DNA from 3 places in the Paramixta manurensis genome. Region 3 is predicted to be linked to each of the others. Evidence: predicted binding sites of a transcription regulator. Region 3 holds the regulator's gene; each other region holds the start of a gene.
What was found. The regulator Fur, encoded in region 3, represses iron uptake genes when iron is present. The targets are predictions, from matches to a motif close to ATAATAATGAGAACNACTATCAA.

Region 1: a site for Fur is predicted at 3,282-3,304, ahead of ygiD (4,5-DOPA-extradiol-dioxygenase). Genes of this name have one in related genera too.
Region 2: a site for Fur is predicted at 2,831-2,853, ahead of sufA (Fe-S cluster assembly scaffold SufA). Genes of this name have one in related genera too.

The regions. Positions count from the first base shown of each region.
Region 1 is NZ_CP054212.1:3,986,738-3,992,350, forward strand. Features, by position in the region: gene PMPD1_RS19225 (MarR family winged helix-turn-helix transcriptional regulator) at 1-405, shown strand, start outside; gene PMPD1_RS19230 (MFS transporter) at 405-1,814, shown strand; gene PMPD1_RS19235 (isochorismatase family protein) at 1,826-2,380, shown strand; gene ygiD (4,5-DOPA-extradiol-dioxygenase) at 2,426-3,211, opposite strand; gene ribB (3,4-dihydroxy-2-butanone-4-phosphate synthase) at 3,386-4,042, opposite strand; FMN riboswitch at 4,217-4,369, opposite strand; gene ubiK (ubiquinone biosynthesis accessory factor UbiK) at 4,517-4,816, shown strand; gene hldE (bifunctional D-glycero-beta-D-manno-heptose-7-phosphate kinase/D-glycero-beta-D-manno-heptose 1-phosphate adenylyltransferase HldE) at 4,895-5,613, opposite strand, start outside.
Region 2 is NZ_CP054212.1:2,179,731-2,185,343, reverse strand. Features, by position in the region: gene sufD (Fe-S cluster assembly protein SufD) at 1-134, opposite strand, end outside; gene sufC (Fe-S cluster assembly ATPase SufC) at 109-855, opposite strand; gene sufB (Fe-S cluster assembly protein SufB) at 906-2,402, opposite strand; gene sufA (Fe-S cluster assembly scaffold SufA) at 2,411-2,785, opposite strand; gene PMPD1_RS10595 (hypothetical protein) at 3,182-3,586, shown strand; gene PMPD1_RS10590 (hotdog fold thioesterase) at 3,583-4,026, opposite strand; gene ydiJ (D-2-hydroxyglutarate dehydrogenase YdiJ) at 4,026-5,613, opposite strand, start outside.
Region 3 is NZ_CP054212.1:1,489,699-1,495,311, reverse strand. Features, by position in the region: gene ybfF (esterase) at 1-719, shown strand, start outside; gene ybfE (LexA regulated protein) at 886-1,167, shown strand; gene fldA (flavodoxin FldA) at 1,313-1,843, shown strand; gene fur (ferric iron uptake transcriptional regulator) at 2,209-2,652, shown strand; gene PMPD1_RS07280 (beta-N-acetylhexosaminidase) at 2,709-5,363, opposite strand; gene chiQ (ChiQ/YbfN family lipoprotein) at 5,377-5,577, opposite strand.

The sequences.
Region 1 (5,613 bases), 2.1 Mb from region 3:
GCGGCGGTGACTGATTTATTGCTGGTAACCGGACAGCTTACGCGCCGCTTGCGCGCGGTATCAAACACGCGGGAACTGACCTGGTCGCAGGTTGCGATTATGGCGCGCCTGGACGAGGTTGGCGCGATGACCACCGCTGACCTTGCCCGCGCCGAAGCCGTCAAACCGCAATCAATGGGCGGCACGCTGGCGGCAATGGAAGAAGAAGGGCTGGTAGAACGCCGAGCGCATCCTAATGATGGCCGACAAGTCCTGTTCGCGCTAACCGCAATGGGACGCGAAGCACGCCAGCAGGTTTCGCTGGCTAAACGCGAATGGCTGATGGCGGCCATGAGTAAGCTCTCCACCACAGAGCGCGAAACGTTAATCGCCGCCGTCGATCTCATCCGTCGGCTGGAAGATTGATGAAAAGGTCGCTGGCGGTAAAAACCCCTCTTTCCTCGCAGGCGCCTTTCGGTTTCCGGTTTGTCACGCCGCTCGCGTTGGGGTCAACGCTAAACCCGATTAATTCCACCATGATCTCAACGGCACTGGTGCCGATTGCGACGGATTTACATGCCAGCGTGGCGGAGACCGGGTGGCTAATCGCCGGGCTCTATCTCGCCAGCGCGATTGCCCAACCGACGATGGGGCGGCTAGCTGACCTGCTCGGCCCTCGCCGCGTATATCTGTTTTCTCTCGTATTGATCGCCATTGCCGGTTTACTCGGTCAGTTTATTCCTTCTCTGACGGGGCTGGTTTTAGTGCGCGTATTACTGGGGATTGGCACTTCCGGGGCTTATCCTTCCGCCATGCGCCTGTTTCGCCAGCGTACAGATAAACTCGGCAGCCCGCCGCCGCGCATGGCAATGGGGGTGCTTTCAATGAGTGGCGTATCAATGTCCGCGGTCGGGCCATTTTTAGGGGGTGTCTTAACCGCCGCCTTTGGCTGGCATGCCATCTTTACCGTCAATGTACCACTCGCGCTCGGCACGATTGTGTTGGTGCTACTATGGATTCCGCGTGATGAGCGACCGGCGGCAACGTTCAAACAGTTGCTGAGCGAAGTCGATCTGTGGGGGATTATTTTATTCAGCGGCTTTCTTCTCAATCTGATGATATTTCTGCTGGCACTCAACAAACCTAACTTACTGGCACTTGCGCTGTCCGTCGCCTTTTGCGCCGCACTCATTTTCCACTCCCAACGCCGCTCCCAGCCGTTTATCGATACGCGTATGTTGGTTAATAACCGTGCGCTTTCGGTCACCTATTTACGCGCCGGATTGGTGTTGATGATGGTCTATTGCGTGTTGTACGGTTTTGCACAATGGCTGGAAAGCGCCGCCGGTTTCAGTGAAGAACAGGCGGGGCTGATTACCATGCCGATGTCGATTATTGCCGCGCTCTCTTCGTTGATGGGGACGCGAACAAAGAGTATCCGCACGCCGTTTCTGATCAGTATTGGCTCCGCGCTGGCAGGCTGTATCTGCCTACTGTTTTTGCACGGCGAAACCGCGGCTTGGGTGATTGCATTGGCCGTCACTTTTTTCGCCGCGCCGCAAGGTATGTTTTCTACCGCCACCCAAGCCGCCGTCTACCTGCAAGCGCCTGCGCAGGAAATGGGTACCGCCGCCGGTCTACAACGCACGGCGCAATATATCGGAGCGATCGCGGCAACCAGCCTGCTTGGCCTGGTCTACGGTCAACACGCTACCGATCATGGTTTGCACACTTTAGCTTGGGTGATGGCCACGCTGAGCGTTTTGCTGTTTATCGCCACCTTATTTGATCGGACCTTACGAAATCCGGTCGAGATGCCTTCCGCCACTGATTGAAAGGAGTACTTATGCCACTTTCCACCCTTGATAACCTGCCTGCGCTGATCGTTGTTGATATGCAAAAAGGCATCGTCGGTCTACCCTTGGCACACCCCACCGAATCGATCATTGATAACAATGCGAAGTTAGCGCAGGCTTTTCGCGCCCGGGGTTTACCGGTTGTGCTGGTTAATGTCACTAGCGGCGCGCCGGGACGCGTTGAGATGGCTCACGACTTCACTCCGCCTGCGGATTGGGCTGAGTTAATCCCGGAACTGGGAGAACATCCTGACGATCACAAAGTCACCAAGCTGCAGTGGGGATCTTTTCACGGCACCTCGCTCGATCTGTATCTTCGCCGTCGCGGCGTCACTCAAGTTATCATCACCGGGATCGCGACCAGTATTGGCGTCGAGTCCACCGCCCGTCACGCTCATGAGCTTGGCTACCATGTTGTGCTGGTGACCGATGCGATGACTGACCTTGAATTGGTCTCTCATCAGCACAGCATTGAAAAAATCTTCCCGCGCCTTGGGGAAAGAGTCACCACCGATGCGTTGCTGCAGTTGCTCGACGAGAAATAAAACAGGCCGCCAGCAACGGCGGCCCATAGACACTGCGGTCTGGGTCTACCCTACCTGGACCGAAAGCATACTGATGGCCCCTAATGTATCGCCATCCACCGGCACGGAAACCGGTTCATCTTTAGCGCGTGCGCCTAGCACATACAATAGCGGCAGAAAGTGTTCCGGCGTTGGGTTGGAGAGCGCAGCGCCTTCATGATCCATAAAGTTGACCAGCGGATGCTGCTCTGTCGGCCCCTGCCAATCCAAATTATCTCGAACAAACTGACTGAACGAAATTGCCCACGGATACGGTTCAGCATTCTCCTGACGACGCATCATCCGTAAGTTATGTACCACGTTACCGCTGGCGACAATCATCACGCCCTGTTCACGTAGCGCGGCCAGTTTGCGCCCCAATTCAAAATGCCAGGCAGGAGGTTTCGTGCCGTCCACGCTGAGTTGCACTACCGGAATATCGGCCTCCGGGTACATTTTTATCAGCACGCCCCAGGAACCGTGATCCAACCCCCACTCTTCGTCGAGATGAACCGGTAACGGAGCCAGCAATTCCGCCACCTGACGCGCTAATTCAGGCGAGCCGGGGGCGCGATAATGGGTATCAAACAACGCCTGCGGGAAGCCGCCGAAATCATGAATAGTACGCGGGTTTTCCATTGCCGTTACCGCAGTGCCGCGCGTGTACCAATGCGCGGAAACCGCCAAAATCGCTTTCGGGCGCGGTAATTGCTCGCCAAGGCTACGCCAGGCGGCGGTAAAGTGGTTTTCTTCCAGTACATTCATCGGGCTGCCGTGACCGAGAAACAGCGCTGGCATACGAGTATGGTTCATGATTAATCCCCAGTCAGAAATGTATTATCTAAGGATTACCTTACGCTGATTTCGCAGGTGATGAACTCGGATAAGCATGATGAAGATTATCAATAAATTTGAACAGGAAGTGGCGGTATTACGCAGAGAGTGGAACCAACGAGCCGATGATCTCGGCTCGTTGCATACGAGCGATTAACTCGCCTGGCGCGTTTCGCGGTGACGGCGATACGCCACCAAATCTTCAATAGTGACGACCGGCATAGCGTGTTGCTTAGCAAACTCCACGGCTTCTGGCGCGTGCGCCATCGTGCCGTCATCATTCGTTAGCTCACACAGTACGCCGTAGGGTTTAAAGCCCGCCAGACTCACCAAATCAATGGTCGCTTCCGTGTGGCCGCCACGCGTCAACACGCCGCCTTCACGCGCCCGCAGGGGAAACACGTGGCCTGGACGGCTTAAATCGGTCGGTTTAGCGTCATCAGCAATGGCAGTGCGAATGGTAGTGATACGATCCTGGGCAGAAACACCCGTGGTGACCCCTTGCGCCGCTTCAATGGTTACCGTGAAGCCGGTGCCGAATGAGCTGGTATTATTCTCCACCATCATTGGCAGATCCAGTTGTTGGCGACGTTCTTCGGTAATGCACAGGCAGACAATACCGCTACCATGACGAATGGTCAGTGCCATTTGTTCAACGGTCATGGTTTCTGCCGCGAAAATCATATCACCTTCGTTCTCACGATCCTCGCTGTCCAACACCATTACGCCTGCGCCTGCGCGCAGCGCAGCGAGAGCACGTTCTACACGCTGTTCAGGCGTGCCAAATTCAGAAAGTAGCGTCTGATTCATGGTAAATAAACCTTATAAAAATGTATGGGTTACCAGAATCAGGGCGATCTTGAGGAGTGTCATGCAGTGACAAAAAGATAACGCATGGCGAGCAAAATACACATCACGTTCACGAACAGCGGGCTATTTACCTGCCGAACCGAAAACCTGTTGGGTATAAAACCCGGCAAGAACCGTTACTCTCTCCCATCCGGACTTTAACCGTCGGCTCTGGAATCTCACCAGATCTGCTGACCTTCTGGCCCAATGGACCTGAAGCGCTCGCGGGCTTTCAGCATATGCTGATTTACCGCCGGTGGGGAATTTCGCCCCGCCCTGAGAATAAGCGAATTAACTATAGCGCCAAAAAAATGCCGGGGCAACGAACAATACCAGCAAATTGTTATGCATTTTACTTCGATACGGTTTTCAGGTTTATCCTTTTGCTTTCTGGCATTACACTTAACCTTTACCCGTTACGATCAGGAAAACGCCATGATTGACCCAAAAAAAATTGAACAACTCGCCCGTCAGGTTCATGAGTCAATGCCGAAAGGCATTCGTGAATTTGGGGATGATGTTGAGAAGAAGATCCGTCAGGTGTTGCAAGCTCAATTAACACGGATGGATTTGGTAAATCGTGAAGAATTTGATGTACAAACCCAAGTGCTGCTTCGTACCCGGGAAAAGCTGGCGGCATTAGAACAACGCCTCGCCGCGCTGGAAAGTGGCTCCGGAAGCAGCGCCAGGCAGCCAACAGAGCAGGCCATCATGCAGACCGAAGATCCGCAATAACGCCGGTTAATTAACCGTCGGATGAGGGAGGCGAAAAACCTCCCTGTGGCCGGTACGAAATCAGGCGGGCCGAACGCCTTAACCCCGGTCGCCGCGTATGGTTTTAATGATATTGGTGGTGGAAATACCATCTTCAAAGTTCAGCACCCGCACCTCACCACCGTTGGCCCACACCTCTGTGCTACCGGCAATCTCTTCCGGCTTGTAATCGCCGCCTTTCACCAGCAAATCAGGCAAAACGCTGGCAATCAAACGCTGCGGCGTATCTTCCTCAAATGGCACCACCCAATCCACTGACTCTAACGCGCCCAAAACAATCATGCGATTAATCAATGAGTTGACCGGGCGACTTTCTCCTTTGAGCCGTTTAGTGGAAGCATCGCTATTGACCGCCACAATAAGGCGGTCGCCGAGTTTGCGAGCGTTGGCGAGATAAGAAACATGCCCGGCGTGCAAAATGTCAAAACAGCCGTTGGTCATCACTACTTTTTCGCCACGTTGGCGCGCTTGCTCAACCGCTTCTTTTAACTGTGCTTCATCCATCACGCCGAAACCGCTCTCCGGACGGGCATGAATCGCATTCTCCAGTTCGACCGTCGTCACCGTCGAGGTTCCTAATTTACCCACCACGACACCAGCCGCCGCGTTGGCGAGGAAGCAGGCTTCTTCCAGTGAATCCCCCGCCGCCAGCGCCGCCGCCAGTACGCCAATCACCGTATCACCGGCACCGGTCACGTCATACACTTCTTGCGCTTGCGTCGGCAAATGTAAAGGGGCTTTGCCCGGTTGCAACAGTG
Region 2 (5,613 bases), 690 kb from region 3:
CGGGTTGGCAAGCCGAGCCGCATTAGCTGTTGCCAGTGCTGCTGCGCCTGTAACGAACGTTTTCTACCGTGCGATTCAAACAGGTGATGCCAACGCTGCAGCGCGTTATCACTCTTGGTCGGTAAGCCAGCCATAGCCTTGCTCCTCCAACTGTTTCACCAGCGTAAAATCACCGGATTTCACGATCTTGCCCTGATACAGCACATGCACATAATCCGGCTTGATATAGTCAAGAATACGCTGGTAGTGGGTGACGATGATAAAAGCCCGCTTTCCGTCACGCAGCGAATTAACGCCGTTCGCGACAATTTTTAGCGCATCAATATCCAAACCGGAGTCGGTTTCATCAAGGATACATAATTCCGGTTCCAGCGCCGCCATTTGCAGAATATCGTTACGTTTCTTTTCGCCACCGGAGAAGCCAACGTTGACCGAGCGAGTCAGCAAATCTTCCGGCATTTTCAGTAGGTGGATTTTTTCTTCGATAAAGTCCTGAAAATCAAAGCGATCAAGTGTTTCCTGCTCACGATATTTGCGTACCGCGTTAACGGCGGTCTGTAGGAAAAACTGGTTGCTGACGCCCGGAATCTCTACCGGATACTGGAAAGCCATAAAGATGCCTTCTCCCGCCCGGTCTTCCGGCGAAAGTTCCAGCAAGTCTTTACCTTTAAAATGAACCGAGCCGCCTGTGACTTCATATTCTTCACGCCCGGCAAGCGTAGCGGACAAGGTACTTTTGCCGGAGCCGTTTGGCCCCATAATAGCGTGTACTTCGCCGGGCTTAACCTCCAGGTCCAGCCCGCGCAAGATGGCCTTGTCTTCAATGCTTACCTGTAAATCTTTAATACTTAACATAAAATTTCCTTCAGCTTGCCGTTAGGCAACTCCGCATTGTTCAGCGCGGCTTAGCCGACGCTGTGCTCCAGACTAATGGCCAATAATTTTTGTGCTTCAACGGCAAACTCCAGCGGCAGCTCGGAGAATACATCCTTACAGAAACCGTTAACGATCATTGAGATAGCATCATCTTCGCTGATGCCGCGTTGTAGACAGTAAAACAACTGGTCTTCACCAATACGTGAAGTGGTTGCCTCATGTTCTAGCTGCGCAGTATTGTTGCGCGCTTCCACATAAGGGAAAGTATGCGCGCCGCAATCCGGCCCAATCAGCATTGAATCACACTGGGTAAAGTTGCGGGCATTGGTTGCCGTTGGCATGATCTTGACTAAACCGCGATAGGTATTTTGGCTTTTCCCGGCCGAGATCCCTTTCGAGATAATGGTCGACTTGGTGTTTTTACCAATGTGGATCATTTTGGTGCCGGTATCCGCCTGCTGGCGGCCGCTGGTCAGCGCCACTGAGAAGAACTCACCAATCGAATTGTCGCCGCGCAGAATCACGCTGGGATATTTCCAGGTAATTGCCGAACCGGTTTCTGACTGAGTCCACGACATTTTGCTGTTTTCACCCTCGCATAACGCGCGCTTGGTAACAAAGTTAAGGATACCGCCCTCACTTTCGCCGCCGGGGAACCAGTTCTGTACCGTGGAATATTTCACTTCGGCATTTTTATGGATGATAACTTCCACGACCGCGGCATGTAACTGATAGCTATCACGCACTGGCGCTGAACACCCTTCGATGTAGCTGACGTAGCTATCTTCATCCGCCACCAGAATGGTACGTTCAAACTGGCCGGTCTTCGCCGCATTGATGCGGAAATAGGTCGACAACTCCATCGGGCAACGTACCCCTTTCGGGATATAGACAAAGGTACCATCTGACGCCACGGCGGAGTTGAGCGCGGCAAAGAAGTTATCATTATGCGGCACCACGGTACCGAGGTACTTTTTCACCAACTCCGGGTGGTCTTGAATGGCTTCGCCAAACGAGCAGAAAATAATGCCTTGTTCAGCCAATTTATGGCGATAGGTGGTCGCAACCGATACCGAATCAAAAATGGCATCGACCGCCACTTCTCTCCCTTCTCGTACCGGCACGCCAAGCTGGTTAAAGGCATTTTCAACTTCTTGCGTCAGGTAGCTACTGGCGGCCTGACCGCCCGATGCCTGCATGGCGCCGGGTTCGGAGGCGCAACTATCATCACAATTGCCGCAGGAAGGCGCGGAATAGTAGCTGTAATCTTGATAGTTAAGCGATTTGTAATTCGCTTTTAGCCAGTGCGGCTCTTCCATTTGCAGCCACGCTTCATAGGCTTTCAGACGGAACTCAAGCATCCATTCAGGTTCATTACGCTTCGCCGAGATTGCCCGCACCACTTCTTCATTAATTCCGTGGGCCAGCTCATCGGTTTGCAGTTGGGTAAAGAAGCCCTCTTTGTAATTCTGACGGCCGCCTTCCCAGATTTGTACATCATCAGATGCTTCAGTGTTTCGAGACATAACGATGGTTACTCTACGCCAAAGCTCTCACCACAGCCGCAGGCGTGTTGAGCTTTAGGGTTATTAAATTTAAAAATCTGATTCAGGCCTTCACGCACAAAGTCGACTTGCGTCCCGTCGATAAACGGCATGGCCTGTAGCGGAACAAACAGTGTGGCGCCCTTATGGATAAATTGTAGGTCATCGCTGGCCGGTTCTTTTACCAGTTCCATTGTATAACCAAAGCCCGCGCAGCCAGACTGTTTCACACCGAGTTTTAATCCTTTGACGTGAGGATCGTCCGCCGCTAGCGCAATGATCTGTTGCGCTGCGCTATCGGTAAGCGTAAGTCCTTTCCAGACAAAGTCATCCGGTGAGAAGGATGCAGGATTTGCAGATTGCATAATTTCATACCTCGCGATGCGTAGCCTCTTTAGGCTAATACCCCTATGTTAGTGATAACGATTATCACTTCAACCTCTTGTTTTGCAGGGATAAGCCTAAAATAGCTTTTTTGGTACCTGTTTACTAAGGATAGACCCTCATGAGCGGATTGCTGCCTGCTCTGGCTTTCGTCTTGTCATGATAAAATAGTGTTTAATATCAATAACTAATTTTTAATGCCGTTACGCTAAATACTAATAATAATCATTTTACGCCGAAAGTAAGACCTGAGGATTGTTAATACCGATTTTACTGACAGGCAGCATTAATCGATAAATTTGCCGCGCCAGTGGATTGAATAATGCGTCAATTACACTATGATAATGATTCTCATTAGCACAAAAATAGGTAGTACGATGAACGTTTCGGTTAACGCCTGGCTGCAAGGCAAAATTGATGACTATAAATTTTCCGTACGCGATATTACCGTTGATTTTTATATGGCCCAGGCCAGGCTAAATCGCCCTGATTGTTCACTGACACAATTACGCAAATTTAATGATACCTGTTTAGATATGGCCGAATTATGTCAACTCAATGGTGATGACCAGAGTTATCTACACGCGTTGGGGAAATTGCATCATCGTCTGCTACAGGAGTTGGGGAACGCCGAGCGGGATAAACTTTTCCGTATGCAGGCTTGGCAACTGGCGCGACATTCACTGACACAACTCTGCCACCATCTTACTTTGTGCGGTGACTGGGAGAAAGCCACCGCGCTACAGAGTGATTTTGTTAAGCGCGCCGCCTGGATGTTTTAACGCCGCCGAAATGCGTTATCGTCAGCATACATCACAGCGGTGGTGAGACGTGAGGTGCAGCAGAGGCGGTTCTCGCGGTCGAAAATGTCAATTTGCCAGACTTGGTGCGAGCGTCCCAAATGCAGCGCCCGGCAAACGCCGCGGACTTCACCTTCACGCGCGGCGCGAACGTGGTTAGCGTTAATCTCGAGCCCTACCACGTAATCCTCCCCGGTGGTACACAAATAGCCCGCCATTGAGCCAAGGCTTTCCGCTAATACCACCGATGCGCCACCGTGCAATAGACCAAACGGTTGTCGGGTGCGACTATCGACCGGCATCGTCGCCTCCAGCCCATCATCGTGCAGCACGGTAAAACGAATCCCTACGTGTTCCACCATACATCCCAGGCTCCCTTGATTGAGTTGTTCAAGCGACGCCGGTCGTTTCCAGATTGCCATCAAATGATCTCCAGTAGAGCCTGTAAGGGATGGCGCATGCCGTTTCCTTCAATCCGTTTGACCTGGCTACGGCAGGAGTAACCGGTCGCCAAACAGCGCTGTCGCGGCAATTTTTGTAATTGCGGATGCCAGGACAGCTCATAAATGCCGAGAGAGTTTTCCAGATTCTTACGTTCATGCCCGTAAGTGCCTGCCATCCCACAACAGCCAACATTGACGTTTTCCAGCCGGGCGCCAAAACGGGCAAAAATGGTTTCCCACTGCTTCGGTGCCGATGGCAGCGCCGTCACTTCGGTACAGTGACCAAACAGATACCAGGCTTCGCCACTGGTCGGCTGTACTTCACGCGTTGCCAACGCCTTTTGTAACCACTCATGCACTAGCTCAACGTGAAACTCACCGCGCGATTCACCCAACGTCTGGCGATATTCGTCGCGGTAGCACAGCACTAATGCCGGATCGACGCCCACCAGCGGCATCCCCAATTTTGCCACCCGGCTAAGAAAATCCGCCGTTTTCTGTGCGGTGCGCGCAAAACGTTGTAAAAAGCCTTTAATATGCTGCGCTTTGCCGTTGGGGGAAAAGGGCAATACCACCGGGCGATAGCCCAGTTTTTCAATCAGCCGAACAAAATCGGCCACTAACTGTGCTTCGTAATAGCTGGTAAACGGATCTTGTACCACCAGTACGGTTTTTTCGCGCTGTTGCGGACTGAATAGCTCCAGTTTTTCCAGCGTAACCGTGGTCGCCTGATGCCCCGCTAACTGCTGTTTAAGCGTCGGTGAGGAGAGCAGTGGCAGGTCGACCATGCCGACATGTTTTTTACTTAGCTCACGCAGCCACGGCTGTTTTAGGAAGAAATTAAAGGTTTTTGGCGCTCGCGCCATCAACGGCGCATAACTTTCCACACTGGCAACCAAATGATCGCTCAGCGGACGCAAATAACGGGTGTGATAAAGCTGCAGGAAACGCGAACGGAAGCCCGGCACATCAATTTTTATCGGGCATTGCGTTGAACAGGCTTTACAGGCGAGGCAACCGGACATGGCCTCTTTCACCTCATGCGAGAAATCGTATTCGCCTTTTTTGGCATGCCAACTGTTGCGCGTGCGGGCAATCAGACCGCGTAGGCTGACGCCCGATTCCGGCAACTGCTGCTCCAACTGTTGTGGATCGACGCCCTTTTCCGCCAGCAGACGTAGCCATTCACGGGTGAGCGTCGCGCGGCCTTTCGGTGAGTGAATACGATCACGGGTAATCTTCATCGATGGACACATTGGGCTGCGCGTATCGAAATTGAAGCACAGGCCATTGCCGTTACACTCCATGGCGCCACGCCACTCGCTGCGCACGGTAAGCGGAATTTGCCGGTCAAAAGTACCGCGTTTCACCGCATCCACTTGCAGCATTGGGTCATCAACCCCATATGGCGCGCAAATTTTTCCGGGATTGAGCCGGTTAGCCGGATCGAACGCGGCTTTAATATGGCGTAATTCGTTATACAGTGTTTCACCAAAGAAGGCTGGACTGTATTGCGCGCGGAAGCCTTTTCCATGCTCGCCCCACAACAGACCGCCATAACGCGCC
Region 3 (5,613 bases):
CTACCCCCGTTTTATTGATTCACGGTCTGTTTGGTAGCCTGGATAACCTTGGCGGTATCGCCCGTGGGCTAAAAGCTGAACACCCCATTATACAGGTGGATGTCCGTAACCACGGTTTATCTGGCCGGGCGGAAGAGATGTCTTATGCGGTAATGGCACAGGATATGTTGGCAACGCTTGATGAACAGGGCATCAATCGTGTAACGGTGATTGGTCACTCAATGGGGGGAAAAATCGCCATGGCGATGACCGCACTGGCGCCCGACCGTCTTGAGCAGTTGGTATTAATTGATATTGCGCCGGTGGATTATCAGACGCGTCGCCATGATGCAATCTTTGCGGGCGTGAATGCCGTAACGGCGGCGGGTATCACCTCACGCAGTCAGGCGGCAGAGAAAATGCGCGAGCATATAGAAGAAGAAGGGATTATTCAGTTTTTACTGAAGTCCTTCCATGAAGGAGAGTGGCGTTTTAACGTACCGGCGCTTTGGAACAACTACCCGAGCCTTTCCGGTTGGGAACCGATCCCGGCCTGGCCGCACCCGGCCCTGTTCATCCGCGGCGGCAATTCGCCCTACCTCGATGATAGCCACCGTTCCGCATTATTAAGCCAGTTTCCGCAGGCAAAAGCGCATGTTATTGCCGGTGCCGGTCACTGGGTTCACGCAGAGAAACCGGATGCGGTTTTGCGCGCCATCCAACGTTTTTTAACCGTTTAATAGCAAAGTGTTATTGAAACTGTGAAATGTTTGTCGCAACGACTTTTGCCAGGGTATGATGGCGCGCTAAAATTTTGCCGCCTTTATTTCGGCAGCAAACCGGCTCATTTAGTCACAATCCGCGCAACAACAGGCGCGCGGTCTGGCCAGTATCACTATCTATTCTATGGCAAAAGAACAAACGGATCGCACCACGCCAGACTTGTTCGCAGATGAACGTCGGCCTGGGCGCCCTAAAACCAATCCGCTCACGCGTGATGAGCAGCTACGAATCAATAAGCGTAATCAGTTAAAGCGTGACAAAGTACGCGGCTTACGCCGTGTCGAACTGAAAATGAATCATGAAGCGGTGGACGCGTTAAATTCACTCGCCGAACAACGTAATATGAGCCGCAGCGAATTGATTGAAGAGATGATTTTAGCGCAGCTACAGGTTACCGACGCATAACCGCCGCCGGATGGCGTAATCGCACAAAGCGACAAATGCAGCGGCTTTACAAGTTCCGCGCCCACGCTCTGTCTGCTATTATTGCCGATAACTGCGTACCAATAGCAATCACCATATTTTTAAGTTTCAAGAGGTTATTAAACTCATGGCAATCGTAGGCATTTTCTTTGGCAGCGATACGGGCAACACGGAAAACATTGCAAAAATGATCCAGAAGCAACTCGGCAAAGACGTTGCCGACGTGCATGACATCGCCAAGAGCAGCAAAGAAGATCTTGAAGCCTTTGATATTTTACTACTGGGTATTCCAACCTGGTATTATGGCGAAGCCCAGTGTGATTGGGATGATTTCTTCCCAACGCTTGAAGAAATTGACTTTAACGGCAAGTTGGTCGCGCTGTTTGGCTGTGGCGATCAGGAGGATTACGCTGAATACTTCTGTGACGCGATGGGGACTATCCGCGACATTATTGAGCCGAACGGTGCGGTAATTGTCGGCCACTGGCCTACCGAGGGTTACCATTTTGAAGCGTCAAAAGGGTTGGCGGATGATAAACACTTCCTCGGCCTCGCGATTGATGAAGATCGTCAGCCTGAATTGACCAATGAACGCGTTGACGCGTGGGTAAAACAGATTTTTAACGAGCTTCATTTGAAAGAAATCATCGAAGCGTAACGTTAAGCGTTCAATGTGGGCGCTGGCTCACATTGAATGTGTGGTTTTTCCTATAGAAATAATAGATACATATTTGTAACTTTTGGCCTCAGATCTGTAGAATATCTCCATCGGTCAATCCGCTTTCTCATCTGTTAGAGGTAAGGATGAGCTTAAGCGAAATGTTAACGCGGCATAATACAGGCATGAACTTCTCAGGACGTAGCGATACTTCTCCTTACATCCATTAGCGGTTTCACGCTTACCCTACTGTTTTCATTTCGGTTCATCAGTTCTATAATGAGACGCAATTAGATTCAGCGTCGACCGATGTTCAGGGCTTTTCAGCCACATAGTGACTAGCAAAGTAACAGGACAATATCCGCATGACTGACAACAATACCGCATTAAAGAAGGCCGGCCTGAAAGTCACGCTTCCTCGCTTGAAGATTCTGGAAGTGCTTCAGGAACCAGAGAGCCATCATGTCAGTGCGGAAGATTTGTATAAGCGCCTGATTGATATGGGCGAAGAGATCGGTCTGGCTACGGTTTATCGCGTTCTGAACCAGTTTGATGACGCGGGTATCGTAACCCGGCATAACTTCGAAGGCGGCAAGTCCGTGTTCGAACTCACTCAACAACATCATCACGATCACCTTATTTGCCTGGATTGTGGCAAGGTCATCGAATTTAGTGATGAATCTATCGAATCTCGTCAGCGTGAGATCGCCACGCGTCATGGCATTAAATTGACCAACCACAGTCTTTATCTCTATGGACATTGTGCGTTGGGCGATTGCCGTGAAGACGAAACACTTCACGATCAGTAATCTGTTTTCTGCCATAAAAAACCGGTGCCATGATGCACCGGTTTTTTTGTGGTTAATTAAAGCGCTTCTACGCGACTGACGCGTTTACCATCCGGGCTGACGGAGCGAACTGAAACTTTCCCGCTCACATTTGGCCGTGAGCCGTTGTCATACCGCTGCCAGCTTTTTCCCTCATCCAGGCTGTATTCAATCGTTAATCCCGGCAGCGCCAGGTTCGCTTCGAGAACGCCGTTGACAATACGCGCGCCCGGCACCGGAAGACGGTAAGACACGCCGGCAAGATCGAGCTTCGCCAGCTCACGTTGCCCTAACAGATTGGCAAAACGCTGCCAGTCAGTGAGTAATGCCTGGCTATCCACATAACGCGTTTCGCCGCCGACATACTCTTTCCCTGCCTGATAATCCTGTTCCCAGGATGCCCGATGCCAGCCACGCTCGGCAGCAGTGAAGAGACGCGGAAAAATCATATACTCCATATTACTGTCTGTGCGCACCGTCTCACTCCATAACTGAGCTGAAATACCATAAGCGCCAAGCCAGGCTTTATCTGATTTTGCACTAAACGTATTCCCGTCGCGATCAACAGAGGTTTCGGCATTTTGCGGCAAATTATTCGGTGCGAAGGAGAACATTTTACGCTCATCGGTAAAACGCGTTCCCCAGTAATAACCGCGCTCTAGCGGGTTAACCTCCGAAGGGAAATCCATATAGAGGTAATCCGGGTTGGAAAGCACCACTTGGTAACCTTTGTTTGCCCAATCATTAGCGGTGTCAAAGCCTCCCCAATAGAGCGTGTCCCAAAAATTCACTCTGACCTGCGCAGTAGAAAAAGCGCCTGCATCTTTGGCATCTTTCAGGCCATCCTGCCAGGCCTGCATGCTGTCGATACCGTGCGCTTTCACCAACTTGCTGACTTTTAATGCAAAAGAACTGGGAAGATGCGCCAGATCGCTAACTTTCCCCTCGCTAATCAATTTTTGACATGCCAGAGATTTAGCCCATGGCTTATCTTCTTCATCCATCGTTCGTAGCCCGGTTCCCGTCACCGGTTTAGCGCGGTCGGAATATCCGGCGCCGAGCCGAATATTTTTCGCTTCGTCTCCACCAAAGTGCCAGGTTTTAAGCGGCTGACCAGCTGCAAGATGCATCGCCTGTATTTCACTAATGACTTTATCGGTAAAACGGAGAGAAGAGTCGAGACAAGGATTGAGGTAGCTGGTGCGATCGTACAATTGCACCGAGGTGGTGTTGGAACTATCCGTGGGATCGACCAGTCGGTATTCCGACGCTGCACTGGCGTCCCCCTTTTCCATTAGGCGATGATAGCGTGCCTCCATTGAAACCACCGCCGCACGCGCGTGCGCGGGCATATCCACTTCCGGAATCACCTCGATATTACGCGCCGCGGCATATTTCACGATTTCAATATAATCGGCACGGCTAAAAAAACCGCTACCGTTATTATTGCTAAATGGGCCGGAACCTAGCTGCGGCAGCAAACAATGCTGCTCGCTCAGATCATGGCACCGCCTGGCGCCCACGCCGGTCAACTCAGGTAACCCAGCGATTTCGACACGCCAACCCTCATCATCGGTCAAGTGGAAGTGGAATTTGTTCATTTTCCACGCAGCCATTTGATCAAGCATACGCAGCACCGCCGCTTTGCTATGGAAATTTCTCGCCACATCTAAAAACGCGCCGCGATAAGCAAAACGGGGGGCATCGGTTACCGCAAGCGTAGCTATTTTACCCTCGCCGCTAGCGGGCAGCAGCGAAAGGATAGACTGCAAACCATAAAACACACCGCTCCGATCATACCCTGTCACGTCGGCCTTTGCTTTGCCGATAGTTAACCGATACCCGCCGGAAACGCTTGCCGCTTTGTCTAATGCCCCGGCATTAATTCGAGCGATAATCGGATAGCCATTCGGCTGCTCTTTAATTCCCAACAGGCGAAAACGTTGCCGGATGGCCTCCGCTTGCGCATCCGGCAAGCCGGATAGATCCAACTTAATGCCTGCGGAAAGGTCGGCATCTTCAGCGAAAACCTGTGCCTGGATTGGCGTGGGAACAATTTGCCCGCGCAAAGATGCCGGTGTCAGTAAAGAGAGGTCGCTATTTTTTTCAAAGCGGCTTGTTGCTGTCATCAGAACATTTTTATCCTCTACGGTACGTTTCCACTGCGTGCCGAAAGGGGCGACGAAAGCCGTCAAATCTTCAGTATCGGTACTGGTGATCATTTTCGGTTGCGCCTCACCGGACGTGACATACCAGCGCGGCATTATATCGGTAATAAAGAGCTGCCAATATTCATTAACGATTGGGATTTCAACCGATTCGTGTGCGGCGAAACCGGTAAATTTATCCGTCGGTTCGAGACGTGTTAAGTCCCCGACAATGTGTACCATGCGGAACCGTTCGTCTTCGACTTTAAGCGTTTGGTGAACATTGGACATATAGATAGCCCAATCGTTACTGGTTACCGCCTCCCCCGGATTAGTGAGCGTAATTGTCGCCCGATTACAGGAAGCCCAATCTGCGCCAAGCGCCGCACAATCGACGCCATGCTGCGCGGCGTGGTTATCCGTCACCGCATATTTCACGCCGAAGCGACTGATTTGATCAACAACTTGCTGGTCCGCTCGCGCGGCGTGATTGCCCATTACCACCAGCAGCGTGCTGGCGAGAAAGCTCGGGGTAAACCTGTTCATAGACACTCCTTGTTTATTCGTGATCCGTTGGTGCTATTTCATGCTGAAGTTTGCCGCAGCGTGTTTCAATCACATCCCCACCGCCCATTTTTTCCGCATCCAGACAACGCTGATAGTCTATTGATGGCACCGTTTCAGTGGTCGATACCGGGCCGCTCTGCACACAGGCACAAAGCGACATCATGCTGATTACAAGGGGAAATATTTTTTTCATTTCACTAATCCGGTTGTGGTTTACAGACAGCCCTCC